Regions from separate parts of the Enterococcus mediterraneensis genome, predicted to be linked through region 2. Evidence: predicted binding sites of a transcription regulator. Region 2 holds the regulator's gene; each other region holds the start of a gene.
What was found. Region 2 encodes NrdR, which represses ribonucleotide reductase genes. Its sites were predicted from a motif close to ACACNATATATNGTGT; they were not measured.
Positions count from the first base shown of each region.

Region 1 (10,466 bases), 340 kb from region 2:
AGCTCGCGATCTGTCAGAAAAAGAAGCAGTTAAATTCGAAGACCTGTCAGACTTCGTGAAAACACAATTGGCAGAAATGCCAAAACGTTTGCTAGAAGCCGCTCGTGAACGGAATCGTGAAAACGAGCATTTCGATATCGATACGTTGGATGAATTGAAAGCCCACATCGAGCGTTGCAAAGAAGAAGACAAAGTTACCGGATTTGTATTGATCGGTTGGGATGGTACGGAAGAAACCGAAGCCAAGATCAAAGAAGAAACCGGCTTTACGACCCGCAATATCCCATTTGCACCGCCAATGGAAAAATCCGTGGACATTGTCAGCGGCAAACCGGCAAAATACACGGTTTGGATCGCCAGAGCTTACTAAAAATTAAGATACTCTGATGCTCCACTGATACGAAACACCGCAAAATTCAGTACAAGTAAATACCCAAAGGTCAGCACAAACTCTTGAGGACTAAATTTCTCAAAATATACGCGGCTGATCTTCGGGTATTTTTTTCATACTCGTCACAAAAACCCGTCATGCAAGATACGCGTACAACGTCTTGCATGACGGGTTTTTGATAAATCATTTTTTCATATCCGATCAGTAGATCAATTCCAACAAATCTTCTGCTTCGATATTCCCGAAGTATTTTTTCACATCGATTTTTGCGATGGCGTCAGCTAGATCATTTTTTTCATAACGTACACCAATCAAAGCTTGTTCCACATCCGCGATATCCCCTAATCCAAAGAAATCGCCAAAAATTTTCGCTTCTGAAATTTTGCCGTTTTCGACATTTAAACGAACATCGATAGAACCAATTGGGAATCGTTTCCGGCGTTCGATCTCAAATTCAGGTGATTTTCCATAGTTCCAGTCCCAGTTTCGATAATATTGATTTGATATTTGATCGACTTTTACCCAATCTTCATCCGTCAGTTCGTAGGTCTTCACTTGGTCCACAGAATCGACACCGAAAATCTTCAAGAGAATTTCTTGACGGAATTCTTCAGTTGTCATGTCTTGTTTGTCTTTTGGTAAAAATGGTTTGATATTTGTCACCCGAGAACGGATCGACTTGATCCCTTTTGACTCGATCTTGTCTTTGCGGACTTTCAATGCTTTCACGACTTCATTGATATCACTGTCGAACATGATGGTACCGTGGGCAAACATCCGTCCATTTGTCGCGTACATCGCATTGCCGGAAAACTTCATGTCATCGATCACTAGGTCGTTACGGCCTTTCAGCTGTGCGCCTTCTACGCCCATTTCATGCAGCGCTTGAATGATAGGTTTCGTTAATTTTTCAAAATCCCGAAATGAATTCCCGTCATCCGGCATGATAAAACTGAAATTCAAATTACCAAAATCATGGTAAACAGCGCCACCGCCACTGAAACGACGGATCACATGGATTCCTTTTTCATCCACGTACTCCTTGTTGATCTCTTCAATGGTGTTTTGATTGCGTCCAATGATGATGGATGGTTCATTGATGTAGAATAAAAGGATTGGTTCATCCACTTGCATCTCCTGCAATAAAAAGACTTCGATGGCAAGGTTGATTCTTGGGTCATTGTTTTCGTTTGGTACAAACAGCACAGTTTCTTCCTCCTAGATCTCGAATGTTTTTCCCACTTCAGCAAGTTCCACCGGCAGCTGATGATCAGCGGCGGCTTCCGCTTCCGCTTTTAACTTTTGCAAATCTCCATGTTGCGGCAAGTGAGTCAACACCAGTTTTTTTGTATTGGCTTTTTTGGCGAGTTCTCCCGATTCTTTGGAAGTAAAATGCGCTTTATGTCTTTCGTTGCCGGCAAATAAATACGTATCTGCTAAAAACAGATCCGCGTCTTTCGCAAATTCTTGAAAATCCTCTAAATATCCAGAGTCGCCGGTGAATACAAAAACTTTACCTGTACTATTTTCAACAAAACGCATCGCGTAGCAAACAACCGGATGTATCGTCTTCATAAATGTAACAGAAAACGGTCCCAATTCCAACTGTTTCGTTTCAAAATATGGTCGTCCTTCCGTCACACCCGGAAGTGTCAGATCATTAAAATGGAATTCATCCAATGTATGTCCATAAATCGGCAGCAACGGCTTTTCTTCCGTTGTTGGATACAGTTGCCAATAATATTGCAGTACACCAAGATCCGCGATATGGTCATGATGGTAATGGGAAAGGATCACCGCATCAAGTTTTAATGGGTCAATGATCTTTTCTAATTGGACCAATGTCGTACTTCCCGCATCCAGCAACAAATGAAAGCCGCCAGATTCTAACAAATAGCCGGTCGTTCCCTGTCCTTTGTAAGGATACGCGCCTAAACAGCCTAAAACCGTTAATTTCATTAATAAACACACCTTCCTTTTTTCTTTATGCTAGCACAAAAACAGTTTTGTGACATAAAGAAAAACATCCGAACGTCAGCTTTTTCTGATCAGCTTGTCAACGCGAAAGCGATGGCAACTTGACAATCCTCAGAAAATACCGTGTCGGATGTTTTTTATCTACTTCTTATAAGTCTGAACTTTTTATACCGGATCGCCGATTTCTTTGCGGGCTTCGTCATAAAAAGCAGCCACACTGACATTGGCATACGCGATCGCCCACAAGACGCCGACACCAAAAGCCAGGATCCCTAAAAGGTACCAGCCGATAAATGAAAGTTGGAGCATGATGTAGCGCCCAACACGGCCTTTCAGTAAGCTCCAACCGTAACGCAGGCTATTGCCGACTTTGACGTTTGGAAAATCCATCTTCGTCCATGCAGCAAACTGGAAGACACCAGTGACGATACTGACAGCGACTAGAAAGACCAGCATCAATAACAAGATCAATAACGCGATAGCCACTCCGCTAAAGGCATTATCAGCGATCGCACCAAAATTCTGTCCATTACTGATAACCAAAGACAGATACACACCGCCGCCAATAACCGCAGCTAATGGCAGAAAGACAATGATCCCTACAATATAACCAGCAATACTATTAAGAAAATTGATGATCATCATTGGTACGTAATATTTTTTGTTGAAGATCACAAAAATCTGACCCGCTTCTGCTCGGCCGCCGCGAACCACATACAGCGCGACAAAATAAGTAGCATACGTAAACGCGAAAAGCAGCAGATTATCTACTAGAAACTCAAGGATGCTGGCTTGCGTACTACCTGTTTCAAAATTAGTCATCCCGCCAAAAATCCCTGAGATGATCCCTCCTAATAAAACAGAAAGAAAGATGATCAGTACATTGGTACCCCATTGACCGGCCAGCGCACCTCTTGCTTGCGCTCGTAATTGTGCATTTGTTTTTTGCATAAGACTCCTCCTAATAACTGCGGATTTCGTTGACTTTTTGATCATCAAGTCGACGAATCACTTCAGTTACTAATTTTACTGTATTCAAATAATCATCTTCATGAATGACTGAAGTATGAGAATGCAAATAGCGGACTGGCACAGTGATCGCCAATGAAGGCACGCCATCTCGCGTCAAATGCATTTGTCCGGCGTCAGTCCCGCCGCCAGTGATCACAGTATATTGGAATGGGATCTCCATTTCTTCCGCCACATTGATTACAAAGTTCAATAATTTCTTATGAGGGATCATTGATGCATCAAAAATCAAGATTTGCGGACCCTTTCCAAGTTCTGAATCAGCTTCTTTAGGCGTCATTCCCGGTGTATCTCCTGCGGTCCCAGTATCAAGAGCGATCGCAATATCTGGATTGACTAGATGGGTGCTGGTACGGGCGCCTCTAAGACCGACTTCTTCCATAACATCACTGCCGGCAAACAAGCAGTTTGGATGATTTTCTTTTGACAAAGTCTCTAAAACACGCAATGAAACCGCCGTACCGATGCGATTATCCCAAGCTTTCGCTAATAAGAATTTACCGCCGTTCAAGCGTTTGTATTCGATATGCGGCGTGATCATATCACCAGGTCGGATCCCCCAGCCTTTAGCTTCTTCCGCGCCTGCAGCACCGATGTCGATAAACATGTCTTTCACATCATACGGTTTTTTTCGTGCTTCTGCACTTAATACATGAGGCGGTTTTGAACCGATCACACCATGAATCGTTTTTCCGTCTTGGGTTTTGATTTCGACTTGTTGCGCCAACATGACTTGTCCCCACCAGCCGCCAAGCGTTTGAAATTCAATAAAACCTTTTTCTGTGATCTTAGTTACCATGAATCCTACTTCATCCATATGACCGGAAATAAAGATTTTAGGACCGCCGCCTGCGCCGGTGTGTTTTGCGATCACACTGCCAAGACCATCAAAGATGATATCTTCAGCAAATGGTTTTGCGTACTCCTTAAATACTTCTCTGACTTCTTCTTCATTTCCCGGCACTCCTCGTGCGGAAGTCAAATCGATCAATAGCTGTTCTTCGTTTTTTTCTAACATCAAAGTCGCTCCCTTACCGTTTCTGATGAAAATTATACCATTTTTCACAATTTTTGTACGTGTTTTTGTATGGTTTCTCTTTAAAAAATAACTAGTAGAAAAAAGAGCTGTGTATAAGTCGAAGCTGTCGAAAATGTCAGCTCAAAACTTATGACACAGCTCTGATACAAGTATGTCTAAACCTACTGTTCTTTCCATCGATTTGCGAAACTTAGTGAAACTTCTTTATTCTAGTCCTCTACGATCCGTAAATAAATCCGGACAGTGATCATATAAAATATCAGATAAGCGACTGCCATGATTCCGCAAAACAAATAGGCCAGCCAATAATTATCACTGATGATAAACTGGTTCAACACATAGATCACGAACAATGCATGACTGGTGCCTAAAATAACTGGCGGAACAAAGAACCAAGCATTTTGCTGATAAACCAATTTACGGATTTCTTTCTTTGATACCCCTATTTTTTTCAAAAGTTGATAGTACCTTTATTCATTTTCCGCTTCAGAAAATTGATGAAGCATCAAAATACTGGCAGTGGCCACCATGACGATCATACTGACAAACAGTGCGACATAAATAAATACGCCTGCTTGACGACGGGTGCGGCGCAATGCGGGATACTGGCTGGTTTGATTCATCCGGCTGCCAGTCCCAAAAAAATCTCCTTCTTCCGCAAATTTTTCTTTCTGGATTTTCCCAGTAAGGACATCGTTTTGATACATATACTCATAATATACTTCGTCTTGCCAACGCAGCGGCAATTTCTGATTCAACTCATTACTTAATTTTTCCCGGTCTGCCGAAGCATCGACATCCACCATCGCTACTTGATAGGAAATGCCCGCTGTTTTGTCAAAAATTTCTTGGTCTACAACTAATACCGGACTGTTGTAACGGAGCAGACTTTCTCCCAAATGATCCGGATACATCCGCTGAATCTGCAACTGGACATCATTTGACAAGGTGATTTGATGCTCAAAACTGGCTATGCCGCGAAAATCATTGTAAGTCGTGTCGAAAAGAATCGTATCATGAGCAGATTCCAATTGGATCGGCGGAAGTTCAGGTTTGATTTTTCGAAATTGATTATAGTTGTCGATCGTCAGCAAATTGATCAGCTGCTCTTGATTGTTTTCCGCAGTATTTAACAACTTCAAGCCAAAATAAGTCCCCGTTACTTTATACTCCAATGTCACCTCGTGAATGACCTTACTTCCTTCTTCTTGGATCAGCTGTTTTAATTGAGGAAGATCTTCTTTGCGGATTTGAAAATCCGTTGGTTGACTGTTGCGAACATTTTGGGCATTTACAGTGATCAATGAGATCGAGATACCCACGATCGTGATAGCGATCGCCGAAATGATCGTAGTCAAAGACAAACTCCGCCAACTTCGCAAGATCTGAATACAGCTGTTGTTCAGCATATATAAAGTCAGTCCCTGATAACTTTTAGGCCGTCTTCGCCAAAAATAGACCAAAAGGGTAACGGAAAATCGGTAAAACAAATACGTACCCGCGACACAAAGAACAAAGATCAGTAACGGCAACCACAAGATAATCATAAAATCTTTGGTTTTTCCGATATAACCAAACAAAATGTCATGGATCTGACTAGCAAGGAAGTAGCCCGTACCGATCAGCACAAAACTCAAGATACCAAAGAAAATGTTTCTTTTCCCGCTCCGTATTTTTGTCAATGGTACCGTGACGTCTTTTGCAAACAATTCCAGCAATTTTTTTTGCGAAAGAATCCAGATGTTTTGAAATGCAAGGATCAAATAGACTAAGAAAAAGACATTTGCTGTCAAAACCACTGCTGGAAAGGCGATAAAAAAGCGGCTTTCCACATCAAGTGCCATGGCTTTACTCAAAATCATAGAAAAAAGTTTGGATAAGATGATCCCCAAAGCGATCCCGCTGATAAATGACACGCTGTTCAGAAAAAAAGTTTCCACTAAAAAACGGCCGATGATTCGTCTTCTTTTCAAGCCGAACAGCTGATACAGTGCGATCTCTTTTCTGCGTTTCGCCATAAAAAAACGATTAGCGCTCAACATAAAAAACAATACGATCGCTAAGACAAAAAAGCTGCCGATATTCAGTACACTGTCGAGCTGGATATCTTGGCTGGCGCGTTCAATGAGCAGTTGATCATAAGTGATGGCGCTGAAAGAATAAAAGCTCATGACCGCTAACGTCATACATAAAAAAGGGATTGCGTAACTGCGATATTGTTTTAAAAAGCTGCGCCATGTCAGCCTAAAGAGCATCCCTTCGACCTCCTCCAGCAATGGCCGCCTGCATACTGATGACTTTGTCGAAGAACTCTTTTCGCGAACCTTGTTTGACTACTTCGGCAAAAAAGACACCATCCTTGATAAACAAGATCCGATTGCAATAACTGGCGGTATATGGATCATGGGTCACCATCAAGATCGTCGCATCTTCCTTTAAATTGATCTCGCTCAAATAATTCAGCAGTTCTCCGGCGGATTTCGAATCAAGAGAGCCGGTGGGTTCATCAGCGAAAATGATCTCCGGCTGCATAGCCAATGCTCGCGCAGCAGCCACCCGCTGACGCTGTCCTACTGAGAGTTCTTCAGGATAACGCTGCAAGATCGCTGTAAGTCCCAGCAATTCGGCGGTACTTTCTACTCGGCGATCAATTTCTGACAGCGGCAAGCGATCGATCGCTAATGGCAAAAGGATATTGTCGCGAATATTCAACGTATCCAGCAGATTGAATTCTTGAAAAATAAAACCGATTTTTTCCCGACGAAAATCACTCAGCTCTTCCTCGTTCATTTTTGTGATATCCTGACCAGCGATTTGGATAGAACCGAAAGTCGGTAACGCGATCGACGATAAAATGTTCATCAGTGTCGTCTTCCCGGCCCCGCTTGGTCCCATGATCCCGACAAATTCGCCTTTATCGACTGTAAAGGACAGATCCTTCAATACTTTGGTTTGATTGAAACGATTGCCGTAAGTTTTACTCAAGTGTTGGACATCGATAATAGTTTTCATCGTTGGCTCCTTTCAGTTTTCTATATGGTAGCATAGTAGCATATTTTTATCGGTTTCACGAATTTCTATAAGTAAAATTGATAGAAAAATTTTTATTCATTTTCCCGTGAAAATATAAACAGCAAAAGCCTATCTTTATCAGCTTTCATAATTTTTCAACGGAAATTATACACAATATATTGTGTTTGGTATCATTATGAAACATTTTTCGCCACTACATATAGTTGCAAGTTTTATTTCCATCTATTATGATAATTAGTGAACAAGCAATTACAAGGAGTGACGCGCAATGATGAAAATAACCAAAACAGCGGAGAATCCGACTATTCATCCGCAACTGAGCACTATGAAGATCGTAAAACGCGATGGCCGACTAGTAGATTTCGATGACCAGAAAATTTATGATGCTCTTGTAAAAGCAAAAAAACAAATCAGCGGAGAACTTTCTCCTTTAGATCATGAGCGTATCCTAGAGATCGTTGAACGTGTAGATCAAGAAATCGCACAACGTTTCACAAGTGATGTTAAGATTTATGAGATCCAAAATATCGTTGAGCACACACTTTTAGAAAAAAATGAATATGCGTTAGCGGAACATTATATCAACTATCGAACACGTCGTGATTTTGAACGCAGCAAAGCCACAGACATCAATTTCACTATCGGAAAACTGATCAACAAAGACCAGACCGTGGTCAACGAAAATGCCAACAAAGACAGTGATGTCTTCAATACGCAACGAGATCTGACAGCTGGGATCGTAGGCAAATCAATCGGATTGAAGATGCTGCCTCCTCACGTTGCCAATGCCCATCAAAAAGGCGATATCCATTATCATGACTTGGATTACCATCCATACACACCGATGACCAACTGTTGCCTGATCGATTTCAAAGGGATGCTGAATAATGGATTTAAGATCGGTAACGCGGAAGTTGAATCGCCTAAGTCGATCCAGACTGCGACCGCACAGATCTCACAAATCATCGCCAATGTGGCTTCCAGCCAATATGGCGGCTGTTCTTGCGATCGGACAGATGAATTACTGGCTCCGTTTGCTAAGCTGAATTATCAAAAACATTTGAATGACGCTGAAGAATGGATCGAAAATCCTGAACGTCGGGAAGAATTCGCGAAAAAGAAAACCCGCAAAGACATTTACGATGCCATGCAAAGTCTAGAGTATGAAATCAACACTCTGTTTACTTCCAACGGACAAACACCATTCACTTCTTTAGGCTTTGGTCTTGGAACGAATTGGTTCGAACGGGAGATCCAAAAAGCGATCCTGCAGATCCGAATCAATGGATTAGGCAGTGAAAAACGGACCGCGATCTTCCCTAAATTGATCTTTTCTATCAAACGCGGGGTAAATTCCGCTCCTGCAGATCCTAATTACGATATCAAACAGTTGGCGTTGGAATGTGCCACCAAACGGATGTATCCGGATATCTTGAACTATGACAAACTTGTTGAATTGACTGGAAGTTTCAAAGTGCCAATGGGCTGCCGTTCCTTCTTGCAAGGCTGGAAAGATGAAAACGGCGAAGAAGTCAATGTTGGCCGTATGAATTTAGGGGTAGTGACATTGAATCTGCCTCGTATCGCTATGGAAGCTCATGGGAATCGCGACAAGTTCTGGCAACTTTTAGAAGAACGCCTAGGCATCGTTAAAGACGCGTTAGTCTATCGTGTAGAACGTTGCAAGGAAGCTTCACCTGCCAACGCGCCCATCCTTTATATGTATGGGGCTTTCGGCAAACGCCTTAACCGGAAAGACGCGGTCAATGAATTGTTCAAAAACAAACGGGCGACTGTTTCACTAGGTTATATCGGTTTGTATGAAGTTGCTTCTGCTTTTTACGGCGGCAGCTGGGAAAAAGATCCTGAAGCAAAAGATTTCACCCTATCGATCCTTAAAGAACTAAAAGCGCATGCTGACGCATGGGGTAACGAATACGGCTATCATTTTAGTGTCTATTCTACTCCAAGTGAAAGTTTGACAGACCGTTTCTGCCGTCTAGACACGGAAAAATTCGGGATCGTCGAAAATATCACAGACAAGGAATACTACACGAATAGTTTCCATTACGATGTACGAAAAAATCCAACACCATTTGAAAAACTGGATTTCGAGAAAGACTATCCGAAATATTGTTCCGGCGGCTTCATCCACTATTGCGAGTATCCAATGCTTCAACAAAATCCGAAAGCATTAGAAGCTGTTTGGGACTATTCCTATGACCGGATCGGCTATCTGGGAACGAATACTCCGATCGATCATTGTTATGAATGCGGCTTTGAAGGAGATTTCAATCCAACTGCCCGCGGTTTCGAATGTCCGCAATGCGGCAACCACGATCCTAAAACCTGTGATGTCGTAAAACGGACTTGCGGTTACCTAGGCAACCCTCAAGCTCGTCCGATGGTCCATGGTCGTCATAAAGAAATCTCTTCTCGTGTCAAACATATGAAATAACAACCAAAATCGAGGCTGTGACAACGTACTTTTCTCTGTCATAGCCTTCCCTGGTCTTGAAATACATTCAGATTTACAGAAGGAAGTTTTTTTATGAATAATCCAAAACCAAAAGAATGGCAAGCTTCCGATTATAGCCAAAATCGGATCGCTGATTATAAAGCTTTCAACTTTGTCGATGGTGAAGGTGTCCGCAACAGCCTTTATGTCAGCGGCTGTCTTTTCGCTTGCGAAGGCTGCTTCAACAAAGCCGTGCAAAATTTCCGCTACGGTGTACCCTTTACCAAAGAATTGGAAGACCAGATCATTGATGATCTGCGCCATGATTATGTCCAAGGTCTGACATTGCTGGGCGGAGAACCCTTCTTAAATACGCCGGTCTGCCTGCAAGTCGTCAAACGAGTACGGCAGGAGTTTGGAGACACTAAAGATATTTGGAGCTGGTCAGGATATACCTTTGAGGAATTATTGCAGGAGACTGATGATAAATTGGCGCTGCTTTCTTCTATCGATATTCTAGTTGATGGCCGCTTTGAATT
Region 1 covers NZ_UWOP01000001.1:545,730-556,195, forward strand. Annotated here, with positions in the region: gene proS (proline--tRNA ligase) at 1-370, shown strand, start outside; gene EFB00_RS02590 (lipoate--protein ligase) at 593-1,597, opposite strand; gene EFB00_RS02595 (MBL fold metallo-hydrolase) at 1,610-2,350, opposite strand; gene EFB00_RS02600 (DUF975 family protein) at 2,534-3,319, opposite strand; gene EFB00_RS02605 (M42 family metallopeptidase) at 3,330-4,415, opposite strand; gene EFB00_RS02610 (FtsX-like permease family protein) at 4,646-4,891, opposite strand; gene EFB00_RS02615 (ABC transporter permease) at 4,907-6,691, opposite strand; gene EFB00_RS02620 (ABC transporter ATP-binding protein) at 6,681-7,448, opposite strand; gene nrdD (anaerobic ribonucleoside-triphosphate reductase) at 7,738-9,927, shown strand; gene nrdG (anaerobic ribonucleoside-triphosphate reductase activating protein) at 10,021-10,466, shown strand, end outside.
Region 1: a site for NrdR is predicted at 7,618-7,633, ahead of nrdD (anaerobic ribonucleoside-triphosphate reductase). Genes of this name have one in related genera too.

Region 2 (10,466 bases):
TGGAAGATCTGCAACCTGGCATGGAATTAAAAGGAACAGTCCGCAATGTCATTGATTTCGGCGCTTTTGTTGATATCGGTGTGAAGCAGGATGGGCTGGTGCATATTTCAAGATTGAGCAAAAATTATGTCAAGCATCCTAAAGATGTTGTGGCGGTCGGTGACGTGGTGACGGTCTGGATTGATCAAGTGGATACTAAAAAGGGACGGATCAGTTTAACGATGCTGGATCCGGGACAATCTAAATGACCAACGCGGAATTGCAGGCACTAGTGGAAAAACTTTCTCTTGAAAGCTTTGATCGGCCATTTTTGCATCAGGCATCCTTCAATTCACGGTTGCGGACGACTGGCGGCCGCTATCATTTGACAGATCATCATCTGGACTTTAATCCGCGGCTATTCGCCGCGGTCGATGAATCTGTCATCCATGGCATCATCAAACACGAATTGTGTCATTATCATCTGCATCTGCAGAAAAAGGGGTATCGCCATAAAGATCAAGACTTCAAGAAACTATTGGCAAAAACCGGCGGCAGCCGCTATGCCCCGCGGATCGAGGAAAGGGCTTCTTATGTTTATGAATGTTCTCAGTGCCATCAGCTGATCAAAAGACAGCGGCGTCTCAACCTAAGACGATATGTTTGCGCAGGCTGTCATGGAAGATTACAATTACTACAAAATAATGACCAATAGAGGCGAAAACAATAACACGAATTTGACGAAACGTTAAATCCGATGAAAATACATTGAAATTTCCAGTGATTTGTTAGATAATGATGGACGTGTCAATACTAGAAATAATGCTATATCGAGCAGAGAATCGAGAAAAGAGGATATAGATAAAATGAAAACTCAAGATAAATTGTATCATTTTGTTGGAATCAAAGGATCAGGCATGAGCTCACTTGCATTGGTCTTATTTGAAAAAGGGTATCGCGTTCAAGGCTCGGACGTGGAAGAATATTTCTTCACACAACGAGATTTAGAAAAAAATCATATTAAATTGTTGCCGTTTGATGCGGACAATATTCAAGAAGGCATGGTGGTCATCGCCGGGAATGCCTTTCCGGATTCCCACGAAGAAATCGTGCGGGCAAAAGAATTGGGTCTTGAAGTGATCCGTTACCATGACTTTATCGGCCGTTTCATCCAAGATTACACAAGTATCGCTGTGACGGGTTCACACGGTAAAACCAGCACCACTGGTCTTTTGGCTCATGTATTGAGCGGTGTCCGTCCTACCAGTTTTTTGATCGGTGACGGTACTGGGCATGGTGTTCCAGATGCAGAATTTTTCTCATTTGAAGCTTGCGAATACCGCCGTCATTTTCTAGCGTATTCACCTGATTACGCCATCATGACGAATATCGATTTTGATCATCCGGATTATTATAAGAGTATCGAAGATGTTTTTTCCGCATTCCAAACAATGGCTCATCAAGTGAAAAAAGGAATCTTCGCGTTTGGAGATGATACTTATCTGCGTAAATTGGAAGCAGAAGTGCCTATCTATTACTATGGTGTCAATGAAAATGACGATATCCAAGCACGCAATATCAAACGGACCACTAAAGGTTCTGCATTTGATGTCTATGTCCACGGAAAATTGATCGGACATTTTGAATTGCCTGCTTTTGGGCAGCACAATATCTTCAACGCATTGGGTGTTATCGGGATTGCTTATTTGGAAGGTATCGATATGGCGGAAGTGGCTGACGAAATGATAAGTTTCCAAGGTGTCAAACGCCGCTTCAGTGAAAAAATCGTCGCTGATATGACGATCGTTGATGACTATGCTCATCATCCGGCAGAAATCAAAGCCACGATCGACGGCGCCCGTCAAAAATATCCGGACAAAGAGATCATTGCTGTGTTCCAACCTCATACATTTACGCGGACCATCGCGCTGATGGATGATTTTGCTCAAGCATTGGATTTAGCCGATCGTGTGTATCTATGCGATATTTTCGGTTCTGCTCGGGAAACACAAGGCAATGTGCGAATCGAAGATCTAGGAGATAAAATCAAAAAAGGCGGACAAGTCATTAAAGAAGACAACGTGTCACCACTTCTTGATTATGAAAATGCCGTGATCATTTTTATGGGAGCCGGAGATGTTCAAAAATTTGAACAAGCTTACGAAAAACTGTTAAGCAGTACGACTCGCAACGTTTTATAATCGAAAAAAGCTCCTGAGCCGGCTGAAAGAAGCCCTCGGGAGTTTTCTCGTTTTCGCTACTTGCACTTTTAGTAGGTTCTGATAAAATTAGGATAATAAATGGTTACTTGGAGGAAAGTAATTTTGCAGATAAACAAACCAAAGAAATTAGGAAAAACAATTGAAGAGATCGAGGAAGGCGATTCGTTATCATTGACCGAATCTATCGAAGACAATCAGCTGCTTTTGTATTTAGGGCTGACAAATGATGCCAATCCGCTTTATATCCAACGTGATTTTGCCAAACAGACTGAATATCAACGGCCGATCGTACCATCCGTTATGCTGATGGGGATCATTACCAGCGCAATTTCCAAACATTTACCGGGACCTGGTTCTCATGTTGTGAATTTTTCCGTGAACTTTATCGAACCAGTCTATCATTATGAAACATTGACCTTCGAATTTGAAGTGATCAAAGTCGATAAAATGAAAGACGTAGTAACGATTTCTGTTGAAGCGACTAACACCGAAGAAAACCGTGTGTTGGACGCTGTTGTGATGGTGCAACCGCCGATTTTACAAGAAAGTAGTGAGATAAATGAATAATATCAATCAACCGATTACCGCAGCCAGCGGTCTTAACCATTTCTATTCGAAAGTGTATTTGTTTTTTGCAGCAGGATTAGGGATCAGCGGCGTTGCTTCCTATCTGGCTGCTACTGTATTCAGATTCGAGACGATCAACTTTGTCAATAATTTTCCTTTAGGATTTTTGGGCTTATGGATCGTTCAATTGATTTTAGTGCTGGTTTTGAGCGCTAAAGCGAAAAAGAATCCGTCCTTGACGATCGCAGGCTACATCGTCTTTTCTCTGCTGATGGGCTTAACTTTGTCTATCACATTGATGACCTATAATGTCGGTACTATCGCTCAAGCTTTTGCCGCCGCTGCTGTGACATTTGCCGGTGCTGCATTAGTAGGGATCTTTATCAAAAAAGATCTTAGCGTGGTAGGACGTGTCGGGATCATCGGCGTTTGGGGGATCATTGGGGTTTCTCTGATGAATGCCTTTTTCTTCCACAGCTCTGGCACAGATTTCTTCTTGTCGATCTTGACCGTGGGGATCTTCGCTGGTTTGACCGCTTATGATAACCAAATGATCCGTCATTATTACCAACAAAATCAAGGTGAGAATACTGGGATCGCCGCATTCGTCGCATTGCAGTTGTATCTTGATTTCATGAATATGTTCATCGCGCTGGTTCGTATTTTCGGCAGAAACGACTGATCAGCATTAACAGAAGCAAAACCAGAAAGGAACAAAATCGATTTTGATTTTGTTCCTTTTTCTTGATTCCAGCGGGATTCTTGTTTCAAATCATCGCAATCGCGCCTTAACTTTGTTAGAATGAAGAAGAATGTTTAGAAGAGGAGTTAACAACTATGCCTAAAAAAAAGCTCTTATTAGTAGATGGAAACAGTGTGGCATTTCGCGCGTTTTTTGCGCTGCACAATTCACTGGAACGTTTTAAAAACAATAACGGACTCCACACGAATGCGATTTACGCGTTCAATACAATGTTTGAAAATGTGATGCAAAAAGAAAAACCGACCCACGTTCTTGTAGCTTTCGACGCGGGAAAAACGACATTTCGGACGGAAATCTATCCGGAATATAAAGCGGGACGTTCGAAAACACCTGGTGAGTTTCGAGAACAGCTGCCTTATATCCGGGAGTTGATCACAGGATTAGGGGTCAACTATTATGAACTGGAAAACTATGAAGCGGATGATATCATCGGTACACTGGCAACAAGAGTAGATAAAAACGAGTTTGATGTTGTGATCCTATCGGGTGACCGAGATTTGACACAATTAGCTACCGACGAGATCAAAGTCGATATTACTGTCAAAGGCGTAAGCGAGATCGAAGCATATACTCCTGAACATATTCGGGAAAAATATGATGGTCTTGCACCTCAGCAGATCATCGATATGAAAGGTCTGGCAGGAGATGCGTCTGATAATATCCCGGGTGTGACTAAGATCGGTGAAAAGACGGCTATCAAGTTGTTGAAAGAGTACGGCTCAGTCGAAGGTATTTATGAAAATATCGACGAAATGAAAAAAAGCAAAATGAAAGAGAACCTGATCAATGATCGTGAACAGGCATTTCTTTCTAAACAATTAGCCACGATCAATACCGACGCACCTGTCGATGTTGATATCGATTCGTTGATCTATCAAGGGAAGAATTTGGAAAAACTTGTTCCATTTTATAAAGAAATGAACTTCAATTCCTTTTTAAGCAAACTAAACATTGATGAACCGCAAGAAGATATGGAAGATATCCAATTTAAAGTGGTCGATACGTTTACTCAAGAGATGTTTGCTCCTGACATGGCTTTATACGTGGAAATGATGGGAGATAATTATCATCTGGAAGATATTGTCGGTGTTGCGTGGGGAACACCTCAAACGATCTATGTGACCAACAGCGAGGATATTTTTGAAAATCAATATTTCATCGATTGGCTGACGGAGAAAAACAATAAAAAAGTGTTTGATGCCAAACGAACCTATGTGGCATTGAAACGCTACGCAGTCCGTCCAGAAGGGATCAGATTTGATGTCCTGCTGGCTGCTTATCTATTGGATACCAGTGACAACAGCAATGATATCGCCAGCTTGGCTGCCCGATACGATTATACAGAGGTCCAATCGGATGATGCAGTTTATGGAAAAGGGGCAAAAAAAGGACTTCCGGAAGATGAAGAAATCTTTTTCGCTCATTTAGCCCGTAAAATCCAAGCGATCCATTGGTTGAGCGACCACTTGGATAAAGGTTTGGAAGAAAAAAATCAAAGCGATTTGTTCTATCAAATGGAATTGCCCCTTTCACGAATCTTGGCGGAAATGGAGATCGCCGGCATCAAAGTCGACGCGAGCCGATTGCATGAAATGAAAGGCGAATTTTCTGAACGCCTTCATGAAATCGAAGAAAAAATCTATCAAGAAGCTGGAACGACCTTCAATATCAATTCGCCAAAACAACTAGGTGTGATCTTGTTTGAAAAAATGGGGTTGCCAGTGATCAAGAAAACCAAGACCGGTTATTCCACCGCAGTCGATGTTTTAGAACAGTTGCGGGAACAAGCGCCGATCGTAGAACACATCTTGAATTATCGTCAGATCGCTAAGATCCAGTCTACCTATGTGGAAGGATTGCTGAAAGTCATCCAAGGAGACGACAAGATCCATACTCGTTACGTCCAAACATTGACCCAGACTGGTCGTTTGAGTTCTGTTGATCCGAATTTGCAAAACATCCCGATCCGTTTGGAAGAAGGTCGCAAGATCCGTCAAGCATTCGTTCCTCGTGAAAAAGATTGGCTGATCTATTCTTCTGACTACTCTCAAATCGAGTTACGGGTGTTGGCCCATATCTCCAATGATGAACATTTGAAAGCGGCCTTTATTGAAGGACAAGATATCCATGCCAGCACAGCGATGCGGGTATTTGGCATTGAAAAAGCGGAAGACGTGACGCCAAATATGCGCCGCCAAGCCAAAGCGGTGAATTTCGGGATCGTTTACGGGATCTCTGATTATGGTTTGTCTCAAAACTTAGGGATCTCGCGAAAAGCGGCTCAACAATATATCGATACCTATTTTGAAAAATATCCCGGTGTCAAACAATATATGGAAGATATCGTACGTGACGCCAAAGACAAAGGCTACGTTGAAACCCTTTATCATCGCCGCCGCTATTTGCCGGATATCAACGCCCGCAACTACAATCTGCGCTCTTTTGCGGAACGGACAGCTATCAATACACCGATCCAAGGAAGTGCCGCGGACATTTTAAAAATCGCTATGATCGATTTGGCGAATCGAATGAAAGAAGAAAAGATGGAAGCAGTCATGCTGCTGCAAGTCCACGATGAATTGGTGTTTGAAGTACCTGAAAGCGAGCTGGAACAGCTGGATCGTTTGGTAAAAGAAGTCATGGAAAATGCTGTAAAACTCCATGTTCCATTAGTTACCGACAGCAGCTGGGGCAAAACGTGGTACGATGCGAAATAGAAAAGGTGAAAAAAATTGCCAGAATTACCAGAAGTAGAAACAGTCAGAAAAGGATTAGTTCAGCTAGTCAAAGGAAAAACTATTGAAAATGTCGAGATCTTATGGCCTAGAATCATCGAAACGCCAGATATCTTGTTGTTTCAAGTCCAATTAGCCGGTCAAACCATCGAAGATATTTCTCGTCGGGGAAAATATTTGATTTTCAAATTGTCTGCTAATGATTTGATTTCTCATTTGCGGATGGAAGGCAAGTATGAATTTTTCGAAACGGATCCTATCGTAGATAAACATACTCATGTGATCTTTCACTTTACCGATGGCAGCCAACTGCAATATCGGGATGTGCGGAAATTCGGTCGGATGGCTTTAGTGGAAAAAGACCAAAGTCCATATTACAAAGGGATCATGCAGTTAGGTCCGGAACCATTGCCAGAGCAGTTTACATTAGAGGCGTTTACAAAAGGATTGAGAAAATCCCATAAAGCCATCAAACCGTTGCTGCTTGATCAAAAATTAGTTACCGGTTTGGGAAATATCTATGTAGATGAAGCGTTATGGCAAGCCAAGATCCATCCGGAACAGCCAGCCAACACATTAACAGAAGAAGAGATCGCCCTTTTGCGAGAAGCAATCATCGATGTATTGAAAAAAGCTGTGGAAGCCGGCGGTACAACGATTCGAACGTATTTGAACGCGTTAGGAGAAGCGGGAAAATTCCAGCTTTCATTGAACGCCTACGGACAAACCGGTAAACCTTGTCCTCGCTGCGGGACACCGATCGTTAAATTGAAGGTCGCCCAACGAGGAACCCATATTTGTCCATCATGTCAAAAATTGAGGGTAAGAAGATGAGTTTTGTTTTAGGGATCACTGGCGGAATCGCCACAGGAAAAAGTACGGCGGTCGAAGTGTTTCAAAAATACGATTTTCCCATTGTAGACGGAGATCAAGTGGCCCGCCAAGTGGTTGAACCGGGGACACCCGGGGGAGCGGCGGTCGTGTCAGAATTCGGCGATGACATTCTGCAAAAAAACGGCAGCCTGGATCGCAAAAAATTGGGGCGGATTGTTTTTTCTGATAAACAAAAACTGGATCGTCTCAATCAGATATTGAATCCGTATATTCGTTCCGAGATCTTGCGGCAGATCGAAAAAGGCAAAAGCGAAGCGCCATTAGTGATCGCCGATATCCCTTTAATGTATGAAGGCCATTACGATCATTATATGGATCAGGTGGCGGTAGTCTATCTTCCTGAAGAAATCCAGCTGGAACGCTTGATGAAACGCGATAACCTTTCATTGGAAGAAGCCTCCAAGCGGATCAAAAGCCAGCTGTCGATGGAGGAAAAACGCCGTCGTGCTGATATTTTCTTTGATAATCAAGGAACGATCCAACAACTTCAAGAACAAATAACCAGCTGGCTGCGTCAGAAAAAATTTATCTGATTTTAGAGGATCATAAGTTTCTCTTGTTTTGCCCATAATCGTTCAAAAATTTTGTTTATATCGGTCTGTTTTGCTAAAATTATAGTAGAAGCAAAAGGAGGCAGGTTGGTATGAGTAATTTGAAAGATAAAATTGTTGGGTCTGCTAAAAAGAAAATCGGCGATTTGACGAATAACGAGGAACTTTCTCAAGAAGGAAAAGTTCAAAAAGAAGATGCGGAACTGCATTCAGAACAGCGCAAGAAACGGATCGAAGAGCTGGAAGATATGCACGAAGAAAAGAAGGCACAGACTCAGGATGCGACAAAAGAACATGTCGGCCGTGATCTTGAAAAAAGCGATAAGCTTGCAGAAGACGGGTTAAATGAAGAGCGGATAGAAGAAGAACGAATGAAGCATTATACAGGTATTGAAGAAAAACTCTGAGCAATCAGAGTTTTTTGTTTACATAAAAAGCCTATGGAGGTCAGAAACGAACAAAAAATAAAAAAAGCAAGGATAATTCGGGTTTTTCAAGGGATTTTTTGCCGTGAATTCCGCAGTATAGCTGTTTTCATGTTATAATTAAGCAATAAATAAAAGAAAAAATTTTTGCTTTTAGAGAAAAATCAAAAGAATAATGAGGTGAAACTATGCGTTGTCCAAAATGTCACCATAACAGCTCTCGTGTTATTGATAGTCGTCAAACAGATGAAGGCCGGACGATCCGCCGCCGCCGTGAGTGTGAAAATTGCGGGTTTCGTTTTACAACCTTTGAACGGATCGAAGCGGCACCGCTTTTAGTTGTGAAGAAAAACGGTGATCGAGAAGAATTCAATCGCGATAAAATCTTGCGAGGATTGATCCGATCTGCTGAAAAACGTCCGGTAGCGATGGAACAAATGGAACAGATCGTGGATCACGTGGAAAATCGTGTCCGCAGTTTAGGTGTCAATGAAGTATCAACGAATTTGATCGGTGAATATGTGATGGAAGACCTTGTCGATGTCGATGAGATCGCGTATATCCGTTTTGCCAGTGTGTATCGTCAGTTTAAAGATATGTCTGTTTTCTTGAAGGAATTGCAGGATATTGTTGAAAAAGCTAAAGCTTCTGACCACACGGAAAAGTAGTTAGAAGGAGGGCTTTTCTTGGAAAATGCCTGGTATGAGATCCAACCAAAAAATATTTATCAAGTGAAAAAAGAGCAGCCGTTGACCCAAGAAGGTCAGCAAGCATTGCTTTATCTGTATCAGCCGATCATCGGCGGCGATGCCATGAGTTTGTACTTCTGTTTGATCGGTGACGCCGCAGATAAAACGGCAGAAGAGTTTACCCATCTCGATTTGCTGAATGCAATGGATGTGGGGCTGCCCCGCTTTTTTGAAGCCCGCAAACGTCTGGAAGGGATTGGACTGTTGCGGAGTTTTCAGAAAAACGATCCGGAATTCGGCAAAATGCTTTTCTATGAGTTGTATGAGCCTCTGCATCCGCAAATCTTTTTCAGAGAACAGCTGATGTCGTTTCTGCTTTTAAGCAAAGTCGGCGAAGATAAGTTTCAGCAGCTGATGCGGCGTTTTCGTCCAAGACCTGTTGATACTTCCGGTTACGAAGAAGTCACCCAGAAATTCACGGATGTTTTCTTATGGTCGGAAAAAGAGTTCGGACGTCAGGAAGAAAAGCTGGATAAGGTGTCTAATGCCTTCCCGCTTGAGAAAGAAAACAAACTGCAATTAGATACAAAACAATTAAATTGGACCTTTATCATGGATATGGCTGAGCGTAAATTTATTGATCGTTCCGCTTTTACCGGTTCATTAAAAGAAAAATTAACGTTGTACCATGAGCTATATGGATATGACGAGATGAAACTGGTAGAGTTGATGGCCGGCGTCGTTTCATTAACAGACGGTTCTATCGATGAGAAAGCATTAGAAAAAACTGTCATTGAAGAGAATAAAGTTTTTTATAAAAAAGAAACCGACGAACAGACAGATGATCAGCAGCTGCGGCGTTTCAATACGTTGAAACAGCAAGGTTATACGGATAAAGATCTGGAAATGATCCGACAAAGCGAAGACTTGGCGCCGATGGAATATTTGACGGCCATCAAGCAGACGAAGAAAAGTTTTGTCACTAAAAATGAAGAGTGGCTGGTTCAAGATCTGGTGCAAAAATCGCCGTTGCCGAATAGTGTGATCAATGTACTGATCAATTATCTCTTGGTAGTCCAAAATAAAAGCTCCCTTGCTCCGGCATTAGCCAATCAGATCGCCGCTGACTGGTCGGAAAAAAATATCCGTTCTCCAGAAGCCGCGATCCAGCATGTCAGAGAATTGGCGAAAAACAAGCTGCAGAAAAAAACAAAGCTTGCTTATTCACGGCAGCAGTCACCGCAAAAACGGGAAGAGTTGCCAGATTGGTCGGCATCAGCGAAAGCCGTTGCCAGTGATCCGCAGCGTAAAGCGGAGATCGATCGAATGATGAAAGAATACTTCAATGATGAAGAAGGTGAAAAATGATGGAAGATGTTGGAAAAAATATCGATAAAATGCTGAATCGGCGCAATTACCGCTCCCGTTACAGCGAGATGATGGAATCAGTAATGAAAGATCCTGATGTCACGGCTTTTTTAGAAGAGCACAAAGACAAACTGACCCAAGAAGATATCGAAAAAAGCTACGCGAAGATCTATGAATTCGTGCAGGAAAAACGCAAATTTGAAGTAAACGATCCGACCATGATCGCGCCAGGGTATGAACCCCAGTTGACCCTGAACTTCCATTTTGTCGATG
Region 2 covers NZ_UWOP01000001.1:207,654-218,119, reverse strand. Annotated here, with positions in the region: gene EFB00_RS01055 (Tex family protein) at 1-248, shown strand, start outside; gene EFB00_RS01050 (SprT family protein) at 245-694, shown strand; gene murC (UDP-N-acetylmuramate--L-alanine ligase) at 846-2,180, shown strand; gene EFB00_RS01040 (MaoC family dehydratase) at 2,304-2,768, shown strand; gene EFB00_RS01035 (Bax inhibitor-1/YccA family protein) at 2,761-3,450, shown strand; gene polA (DNA polymerase I) at 3,606-6,248, shown strand; gene mutM (DNA-formamidopyrimidine glycosylase) at 6,264-7,100, shown strand; gene coaE (dephospho-CoA kinase) at 7,073-7,693, shown strand; gene EFB00_RS01015 (CsbD family protein) at 7,804-8,118, shown strand; gene nrdR (transcriptional regulator NrdR) at 8,325-8,804, shown strand; gene EFB00_RS01005 (replication initiation and membrane attachment family protein) at 8,823-10,193, shown strand; gene dnaI (primosomal protein DnaI) at 10,193-10,466, shown strand, end outside.

Region 3 (10,466 bases), 1.4 Mb from region 2:
TTCCCGCATTGATAGGAATCTGTTTTGCTAACAAGCCGAAAAATACACCAATGAACCCAGATGCGATGATCCAAGACCACCAAGCACCGTATGTCGTCAAATCACCTACAGCGTGACCGATAAAGCCTGCCAGTCCAGCAACAATCGGGCCATAGATCACTCCTAATAAAGCTAAAAACGGATAAGCAGTGGCGATATCCGTGTTAGGGACACCAGTGGGTATTGTGACAAAACGTTTCAAAATGAAAAAGACGGCGGCTCCGATCCCAATGGCAACGATGTGTTTTACAGTAAATTCTCTCATGCTACTCTCTCCTTTTTAATAATGATTTTCCAACTGGTTCCTGTGCCGATCTTATATGTATCAGCAAAAGAACCTAAATTGATTCCTAATCCAACATTTAATAAAGAATTGATATACAAGACGGATTCTTTTTCCCCTACTTGGGCAAACGAACGTCCAAATATTACTCTGTCTTCATAGCGCAAGACCTCATTTTCATAGATTCTGACTAAGAAACGATCCCCATACGCCACTCCCCACTTTTTGAAAAATTCTAGTGGAATATTTGTCCATAGAGAACCAAAGCGGATATCTAAAATATCAATGGAACCAGTGATTTTATCTTCCGCTTGTTTCGGCGGAACCAAAGGAAAGCGGACTAAATCCTTCACTTCCAATTCTGAACCCAACTCTTCAAAACTTACCTTGCCGCTTGCCAACCGCGCACCATTGAACATATAGACATCCCGACCATGAAAAGTATGGCTTTCACTAGAGCCAGGTAAACGTTGAGTCGTTTCATCGATCTGACGGACCGCTTCGATTCCTGTATAAGCCGCTAAATAAGTCAATGTGCCATTATCTGGCGTGATAATATATTGCCCGCCTGATAATTTTGCCACTACGCTGCGGCGTTCCGTACCGACACCCGGATCCACTACCGATACAAAAACCGTTCCTGCCGGCCAATACATTGTGCTTTGAAACAATCGATAGCTGGCATCATGGATATTGTACGGCTCTATCTCGTGTGTCAAATTTGTGATAGTCAAATCCGGCTCTACTTGATAAGCCACACCATACATCGCATTGACTGCTCCATCTTGTAAGCCAAAATCAGTTTGTACTACTAAAAAGCCTGCCATTCTTCTTCCTCCTCTTATCCATAAAAAAATGCCCTTAGCAAAAAATTGCTAAGGGCATTGAGAATGCGTGACCACCTTTGTTCGTAAGATCCTCACGAACCTTACCTCTGCCAGTACCCAAATATTTGGAGACTGCTGCTTGTTAACGGGGCGTCCGTATTTCCCTCACGATTCAGGAAATCCGCTCAAAAGCCATTTTCAAATCAACGATCATCATCCCTTTTCACCAGACAGGACTCTCTTGGCATGATCCATTCATTCTACTTTCTTTATCATCGCGTTTCATTGATTTTCATAAAATTTATCAGAAAATTCTCAACTTGTCAACAAGTAATTTATAATAAATTCAGAATTATTTGTTTATTTTAAATGTAGAACTCAAAGCAACTTAGGTTGGAATTTTTTTAACAAGCACATACTTAAAAATATACTACTGTTTTTAGGTTAAGATACAAAAAAAGCGCTGATCAAGTTCAGCGCTTTTACATTGATATTTATTTAGCCAAAGCGTCTTTTGCTTGGTCAGCCAATGCAGTAAATGCTGCTGCATCGTTGACAGCAAGGTCAGCTAACATTTTACGGTTGATGTCGATTTCAGCTAATTTCAAGCCGTGCATCAATTTTGAGTAGCTTAAGCCATTCATACGAGCTGCTGCGTTGATACGAGCAATCCACAATTTGCGGAAGTCGCGTTTTTTCTGACGACGATCGCGGTATGCGTAGTTGTATGAATTCATTACTTGTTCTTTTGCTGTTTTAAATAAAGTGTGTTTTGAACCGTAGTAACCTTTCGCTAATTTAAGCACTTTTTTACGACGTTTGCGAGTTACTGTTCCACCTTTAACACGTGCCATGTTTAATTCCTCCTAATAAATCTCTTTGATTTGAATTTTTCTTTTGATAAAGCAATCGGCGCGGCAATCAGCCTTATTTCATGCGGGCTAATTGTTGGCGGATACGTTTGTAATCGCCCTTAGAAACCATTGATGCTTTACGCAATTGACGGCGTTGTTTTTTAGTTTTTCCGTGGAAACGGTGGCTTGTAAACGCACGAGATCGTTTCAATCCGCCTTTACCAGTGCGTTTTACGCGTTTTGCTAATCCGCGGTGAGTTTTTTGTTTTGGCATAACTAATTTCCTCCTACATTTCATTTCGCGTAGAGTCCGCCTAAAATCCAAAGCTGGACTTACATCCTCAAATTCTGCATCTAACTTTTGACTGACCGGCTGTTCTTATTTTTCGCCTTTAGGAGCTAAAACTAAGAACATGCTGCGTCCGTCCATTTTCGCTTTTTGTTCAACTGTCGCAATATCGGCAGTTTCTTCCGCTAAACGATCAAGGACTTTCTGACCAATATCTTTATGGGTAATGGCACGACCTTTGAAACGGATCGAAGCTTTCACTTTGTCACCTTTTTCCAAGAATTTACGTGCATTACGCAGTTTTGTATTGAAATCATTGATGTCGATTGTTGGACTTAAGCGAACTTCTTTGATGTTGATCACTTTTTGTTTCTTACGAGCTTCACGTTCTTTTTTCTGTTGTTCAAAACGATACTTCCCGTAATCCATGATTCGCGCAACTGGTGGTTTAGCACCTGGAGCAACCAGCACTACATCCAAATTTGCTTGTTCAGCAATTTTTAATGCTTCTGCTTTTGTTTTAACTCCTAATTGTTCGCCATTTTGATCGATCAAACGCAACTCACGTGCACGAATGCCGTCGTTTACCATCATATCCTTTGCTATGGTCATTCACCTCCAAGTTTTTTGAGAGAAAGAAAAGCCTGCATGATTCCACGAAGGAAATTTTGCAATAAAAAAACGAGTTCTTTTCAGAACCCGCACGTACTCCACCTAAAAAAGATGAATCACTATTCTGCCCAGTAATTTTCTCACTTAGGCGAGAAGCGGGTGCTTCTGCTTTCATTTCTCAACTTTCATAGTATACGATAAAAATATCTGACTGTCAAACAAAATATTCCAATCATACCATTGTTTCTTAACTGCAAAAAAACGCTGGAGAAACCTCCAGCGTCAAACAGCGTCTCAACGATTATTCCGCTGACAATGCTGCCATTGTAATATAGTTGTATGGTTGGTTGAAATGCGGCAAGAAGAAGATATCCAGTAATTTCAATTTATCGATAGTCACTTGTTCTTCGATAGCTAATGAGAACATGTGGATCACCATTGAAATGTCTTCTGTTGATGACAATTGCGCACCCACGATTCGACGTGAATCTTCTTCATATACGATTCGGATTTTCACTTTGGCGTTTTCTTTCATAAATCCTGGACGTTGCAGATCTTCGTAATCAGTATATTTGACTTTCATACCATTTTTCTCAGCAGCTTCTACAGACAGACCAGTCGAAACCATATTGAAACCAAAGATTGAGATACCGTTCGATCCTTGAACACCTTCTGATTCAACATCCGCACCGCCGATGTTATATCCTGCTACTAATCCAGAACGGACTGCATTTGTTGCTAAAGCGATATAAGTCGTTTTTTGCAATGCGTTTGAATAGATCGTTGCACAGTCTCCTACTGCATAAACGTCAGGATCACTGGTTTGTTGATGACGATCGACTAAGTATGCGCCGTTTGCAAAAAGTTCCAAATGATCTTTGCCTAATTGATTGTTCGGCAAGAAACCGATGGCGTTGATCACTAGATCCACTGGGTATTCGCCCTTATCAGTGACTACTGCTTCAACTTTATCTGTTCCTTTGTATTCTTTCGCTACTTCACCAAGATGCAGTTCGATACCGTTGTCTGCCAGGTTTTTATCCATATCGTCAGTGAACCATTTATCATAGTAGCTTGGTAATGAACGTTTTGCCATATCAAACAGCAAGACATTTTTGCCGCGGCGTTTTGCGGCTTCCGCAATTTCAACACCGATATAACCGGCACCGATCACGGCAACATTTTTTACATTTTCAGCAGCTAATTCTTTGTCCACAGATTGTCCATCTTGGAATCGTTTTAAGAAATGGATGTTGTTCAACTCACGACCAGGTACTTTAGGTGAGATTGGTACTGAACCAGTAGCTAAAACTAATTTGTCATAAGTTTCAGTAAATTTTTCACCGTCTTTACTTGCGCAGTGGATTTCTTTTTTGTCAAAATCGATATCTTCCACAACGGTTTCCATGTAAATTTTAGCGCCTTTTCCTTCGAAATCTTCTTTTTTGGTATAAAACAAGCCTTCATAAGAATCGATTTGACGGCCTACCCATAATGCAGTACCGCAACCTAAATAACTTAGATTCGTATTGCGATCGATCATAACCACTTCTTGATCGTCAAAATTATCCAATAATGTATTCGCTGCGGCGATCCCAGCGTGATTTGCGCCTACAATAACTGTTTTTGTCATAAAAAAACTCCTCCTAAACTTGATTGCGGTTTCATTTTATTGCACAAACACTCACAAATCCAACTTTATGCTTGTGAAATTAGGTTTTATTAAGAATATAAAACGCTGACATAAAAACACTTGTCGCCATCCGTTTTCATATTTTTTCAAAATCTACTAAAAAATAATTTCACATAGTCAACTTGGCTTTTCCTGTGAAAAAGTGACGATTCTCAGAGTATTTGCTATCATTGATATCAGAAAGCATGATCGGAGGAAAAATTCCTTGAAAAAAATCGAGCCCATCAAACCTGTGCTTAGTCCAGCAGAAGATTCAGATTTTTATTTGGAAGATGAGCAGCTCTTTGAAAATATCTACGCAAAAAATCTCGATTACAGCTATTTAACCTGTAAAAATTTGATCATTCGAGATGCTCAATTGGAACGGGTCACAATGCATAAAACACGCTTAGAGCGGTTCGAATGCAGCAATGTCCTCTTCAAAAATTGTGATTTTTCGAATCTAGAGTGGCTTGGTGCCAGCTTTCATCAAGTCTGGTTTGATCAATGTAAACTGATCGGAACAAATTTTGCGGAAAGTTATTTGCGAGACTGTACTTTTTCTAACTGCGTAGCTACCTTTGCGTCTTTCAGCAATACCAACTTAAAAGCTGTCAAATTCACCGACAACCAATTAGCGGACAGTGAATTTTATGAGGTCGTCTGGAAACAGCTTTTTGTAGAGAATAATGAATTGACCGGCAGCAACTGGTTCCGTACGCCTTTAAACAAGCTTGATCTGACTACAAACACCTTCACCAAAATCGCCCTTTCCCAAGAAAATCTGAAAGGTCTGATCGTCAATCAAGAACAGGCATTGACGATTGCTGCAGGTTTAGGTCTGGTGATCGAGTAATCAGTTTGATATTTTGGAACTTTTATTACAAAAAAAGGCAAAAGGATTTTGAGTTGTCCCAAAAATCAGACCGAAAAATCTAATTTTTTGAGATCAATCCATTTTCCTTTTACCTATTTAGTAAAGCTATTGATATCAAATAGCAGTCTGTAAACTGCGAGTTTCCGCGATCTTGTCATCGATCATTTTCAGCACTTCTTCTGCTGCTTGCGGGTCTTCAACAAAATTGTATTTGTCGCCGTCGATTTGGATTTTTGGACTTTCATTATAATCTTCAAACCATTGATCGTAGCGACGGTTCAATTCTTTATAGTAGTCATATAAAGATGGATCAAATTCTAATTGTTCATATTCACGTCCGCGTTTTTGGATTCGCGCCAACATCGTTTCAAAAGAAACACGGATATGCACTAACAAATCGGGATGTTTTTTATGGGCAGCGTAGGGAAGCTCCTCCAGCATATTTGACAATAATTCATCATACACACGGACTTCGGTTTCTGTTGCCCGGCCCAGATCCGCGTTTAAATGAAATAATAATGAATCTTCATAGATCGAACGATCCAATACATTGTTCTCATTGCTCAATGCTCGTTTGATCAAATCAAACCGTTTATTCAAAAAATATATTTGCAGCAAAAAGGCATATTTATTGGGATCTGCATAAAACAAAGGCAATACTTCATTATCATCTACTGATTCATAAAAAGCTTCACTTTTTAAATGATCAGATAACATTGCTGTTAAACTGGATTTTCCCGCACCTATCGTACCCGCTAAAACTATCACGCTCATAGCCCTCCAACTCACTTCATCACTAAATATTGTATTTTTTCGTTACTTATTAAGTATACACCTCAATATATAGTACCTGTCCAAAAAACACAAGTTAAAAATACAGAAGTTTTTTGAAAAAATATTAAGAAATAACGGAAAACAAGGCAATTTTCCGGTAATCTCTTAACGGATCAAAAAATATTTAGTAGAATAGATAGGCAAGAGCTGTTTTTTTGTAAAAAACAGCAGTGAATATTCTGTCTGTTAAGAAACGGGGTAAACCAATGAAGACAACTGGCGAGGGGATTGCCAATGGGAAAATCATTCTAATGGGCGAGCATTCCGTCATTTATGGAGAGCCGGCGATCGCCTTCCCTTTTAAAGCAACAAGTATCCGAGCGACCATCAAAAAAAGTCGTGAAGATGCCTTATTTTCTGTTTACTACAATGGAGAGTTGGCAAACGCGCCGAGCTCATTGAATAATATCAAACAATTGATCCAAACACTAAAGGAAGCATTTGGTACACCTGAGCTTGCTTTGACTTTGGAAAGTACGATCCCGGCTGAACGCGGGATGGGATCAAGTGCGGCGGTTGCAGTTGCGACGACACGCGCCTTTTTTGACTGGCTTGAACTTCCACTGGATGAATCTACTCTGTTGACCTATGTCAATCAATCAGAAAAAATCGCCCATGGCAATCCCAGCGGTATCGATGCTGCGGCTACCAGCGGCGATCAGCCTATCTATTTTCGTAAAGGCGAGCCGTTCCAAAATTTCAATTTGAATATCGATGCTTATCTGATCGTAGCCGACACTGGCGTAAAGGGGAAAACACGTGATACTGTTCGAGAAGTCGCACGTGCTTTTGAACAAAATCCCAAGGAAACAAAAAAATATATTGAAGAATTGGGACATTTAGCCCAAGAAGCAAAACTTGCCATCAGCCAAAATCAGCCAATGATATTGGGTCGTGTCATGAATCAGGCTCAAGAAGCTTTACAAACATTGCAAGTCAGTGATCAAACATTGGATCATTTGATTGCCACTGCCCGATCTTCAGGTGCTTTAGGAGCCAAATTGACTGGCGGCGGACGTGGCGGTTGTATGATCGCTTTGGCAGCTGACTATCAGCAAGCCCGATTGATTTCAGAAAAATTAAGCGAACAAGGCGCAAAAGCGACTTGGATCCAAGAATTAGGAGTTTGCCAATATGTATGAAGGAAAAGCCCGTGCCTATACCAACATCGCACTGATCAAGTATTGGGGCAAAAAAGACGAAGAATTGATCTTACCAATGAACAACAGTTTATCATTGACATTAGACGGATTTTACACAGAAACTAGTGTCATTTTTGCTGAAGAGTTTTCTCAAGATGAATTTTTTCTTGATGGAATCAAACAAAATGCGGCGGCAACACAAAAAGTCAGCCGCTTTTTATCATTGGTCCGTCAACAGGCAGACTGCTCTCTTTATGCAAAAGTGACTAGTAAAAATTTCGTGCCCACAGCAGCCGGCTTGGCTTCTTCCGCAAGCGGTCTAGCAGCATTGGCTGGCGCTTGCAACGAAGCACTTCAGATGAATCTGTCGGAAAAAGACTTATCCCGCTTGGCGCGCCGCGGCTCAGGATCAGCTTGCCGCAGTATCTTTGGCGGTTTTGTGGAATGGGAAAAAGGAATTTCTGACGCGACGTCTTTCGCCCAACCGATTGCCAGCGATCATTGGGAAGATGAACTAGCTATGATCTTTATTTTGATCAATGACCAGCAAAAAGATATTTCCAGCCGTGATGGCATGAAACGCACAGTAGCTACTTCCAGTTTTTATCCCGGCTGGCTTGACAGTGTCGATGAAGATCTGCAAAAAATCAAAGAAGCGATCCAGAAAAAAGATTTCCAAGGACTAGGTGAGATCGCTGAAGGGAACGCTTTGAAAATGCACGGCACGACATTGGCTGCCGTCCCTCCTTTTACCTATTGGTCGCCGCAAAGTCTGACCGCCATGAATATGGTACGTTCGATCAGAAATGATGGATTGCCTTGTTATTTCACCATGGATGCTGGACCAAATGTCAAAGTTCTTTGTGAACGGAAAAATGCGGCAGCGATCGTTGAACAATTACAGACCGTCTTTGACAGTGGGCAGTTGGTCACAGCTTATGCTGGACCCGGAATTCAAACCTTCAAAGGAGCAGACAAATGATAGAAGTCTCAACCCCCGGAAAATTGTATATTGCCGGTGAATACGCAGTAGTGGAGCCAGGACATCCCGCGATCATTGTCGCTGTCGATCAATTTATTACTGTCACCATTGAACCGGCCAAAAAAACCGGAACGATCCAATCCGTTCAATACAGCGAACTGCCGATACGTTGGACACGGAGAAATGGCGAACTAGTATTAGACATTCGCGAAAATCCCTTCCACTATATTTTGGCGGCAATCAGTTTGACAGAAAAATATGCCCGAGAAAATAATATTCCCTTATCTTTTTACGATTTGAAAGTTACTAGCGAACTGGACAGTTCTAACGGACGCAAATACGGACTAGGTTCCAGCGGTGCAGTAACTGTCGCTACTGTCAAAGCACTGAACGCTTTTTACGGATTAAATCTCGATCAGATGTCGATCTTCAAAATCGCTGCTTTAGCCCATTTGGAGGTCCAAGGCAATGGTTCCTGCGGGGATATCGCCGCGAGTTGTTACGGCGGTTGGATCGCTTTTTCCACCTTTGATCATGCGTGGGTTCGCAAACAACGAAAGCAGTCTGATTTGACCTCTTTATTAAATAGTGCTTGGCCGGATTTGTCGATCAAACCACTGGCTGTTCCGGAAAATCTGCGTCTATTGATTGGTTGGACCGGCAGTCCGGCTTCGACTTCTGATCTTGTGGATCAAGTCCATGAATCAAAAGACGAAAAACAAAAACTTTATGAACAATTTTTAAGCGAAAGCAAAAAATGTGTCACGGAAATGATCCGCGGATTTGAAATACAAGATGTAGATCTGATCAAACAAATGATCCATCGCAACCGTTGCTTGTTGAATCAGCTTTCTTCTATCAGCGGTGTCACGATCGAAACCCCGGCTTTGAAAAAGTTGTGCGATTTGGCAGAAACATATGGCGGGACCGCTAAATCATCTGGAGCTGGCGGCGGCGATTGCGGTATCGTGATCACCGATCAAAAGTCCGGGATCCTTCCTTTAATGAGTGCTTGGGAAAAAGCTGCTATCACACCATTGCCTCTGCATGTCTACTATCAGGAAAGGAGCGCCCATGAATCGAAAGGATGAACATGTTTCACTAGCGAAGGCATTTCATAAACCTCGCAGTAATGATTTTGATGCAGTACGGATCATCCATCATTCATTGCCGGCAGTTTCCGTTGATGATGTAGATCTCAAGGCACAGCTTTTAAATCATTCAATGTCCAGTCCATTTTATATAAACGCGATGACTGGCGGCAGTGAAAAAACCAAAGAGATCAATCGCCAACTAGCGATCGTTGCTCGAGAAACAGATCTTCTGATAGCGACAGGTTCTATCAGCGCCGCTTTAAAAGATCCTGCTTTATTGGACAGCTATACCGTGATTCGTGAAGAATATCCGCAAGGCAAGATCCTGATCAATCTCGGTGCCGGTGTCGACTTAGAAAAAGCACAGCAAGCATTGAAACTTTTTCCAGCAGACGGTTTGCAGCTGCATCTCAACGCTCCTCAAGAACTGGTCATGCCAGAAGGCGATCGTGATTTCTCCCACTGGCTGCAAAACATCGAAAAATTGACAACTGAGTTGGAGATCCCTATTTTAGTCAAAGAAGTCGGCTTCGGGATGTCTCGGGAAACCATCCGGCAATTATTATCAGTCGGCGTTAAAACCATTGATATCAGCGGTGTTGGCGGAACGAGCTTTACACAGATTGAAAACGCCCGTCGATCAAAACGGGAGTTGGCTTATTTAACCGATTGGGGACAATCGACAGTGATTTCTTTATTAGAAGCTAATGAAGTGGACGAAACCTTCACCACTGTCGCATCCGGCGGCATTCGCAATGCTTTTGATATTTTCAAAGCACTTTGTCTAGGAGCTGATGCAGTAGGGATCGCTGGCACGATTTTAAATGAGCTTTTGACTCACGGAACGGAACACACCATTTCTTTGATCAATCAATGGAAAGAAGAGTTGCGGTTGTTGATTGCTATGACTGGTAAAACAACTGTCACTGAATTGCGGACAGTACCGCTGATTTTCAGTGGT
Region 3 covers NZ_UWOP01000001.1:1,600,859-1,611,324, reverse strand. Annotated here, with positions in the region: gene EFB00_RS07915 (ECF-type riboflavin transporter substrate-binding protein) at 1-304, opposite strand, end outside; gene EFB00_RS07910 (SAM hydrolase/SAM-dependent halogenase family protein) at 301-1,149, opposite strand; T-box leader at 1,197-1,434, opposite strand; gene rplT (50S ribosomal protein L20) at 1,644-2,003, opposite strand; gene rpmI (50S ribosomal protein L35) at 2,077-2,277, opposite strand; gene infC (translation initiation factor IF-3) at 2,383-2,904, opposite strand; ribosomal protein L20 leader region at 2,960-3,081, opposite strand; gene nox (H2O-forming NADH oxidase) at 3,206-4,537, opposite strand; gene EFB00_RS07885 (pentapeptide repeat-containing protein) at 4,803-5,432, shown strand; gene EFB00_RS07880 (deoxynucleoside kinase) at 5,568-6,227, opposite strand; gene mvk (mevalonate kinase) at 6,494-7,429, shown strand; gene mvaD (diphosphomevalonate decarboxylase) at 7,422-8,411, shown strand; gene EFB00_RS07865 (phosphomevalonate kinase) at 8,408-9,502, shown strand; gene fni (type 2 isopentenyl-diphosphate Delta-isomerase) at 9,486-10,466, shown strand, end outside.
Region 3: a site for NrdR is predicted at 6,247-6,262, ahead of EFB00_RS07880 (deoxynucleoside kinase). Genes of this name have one in related genera too.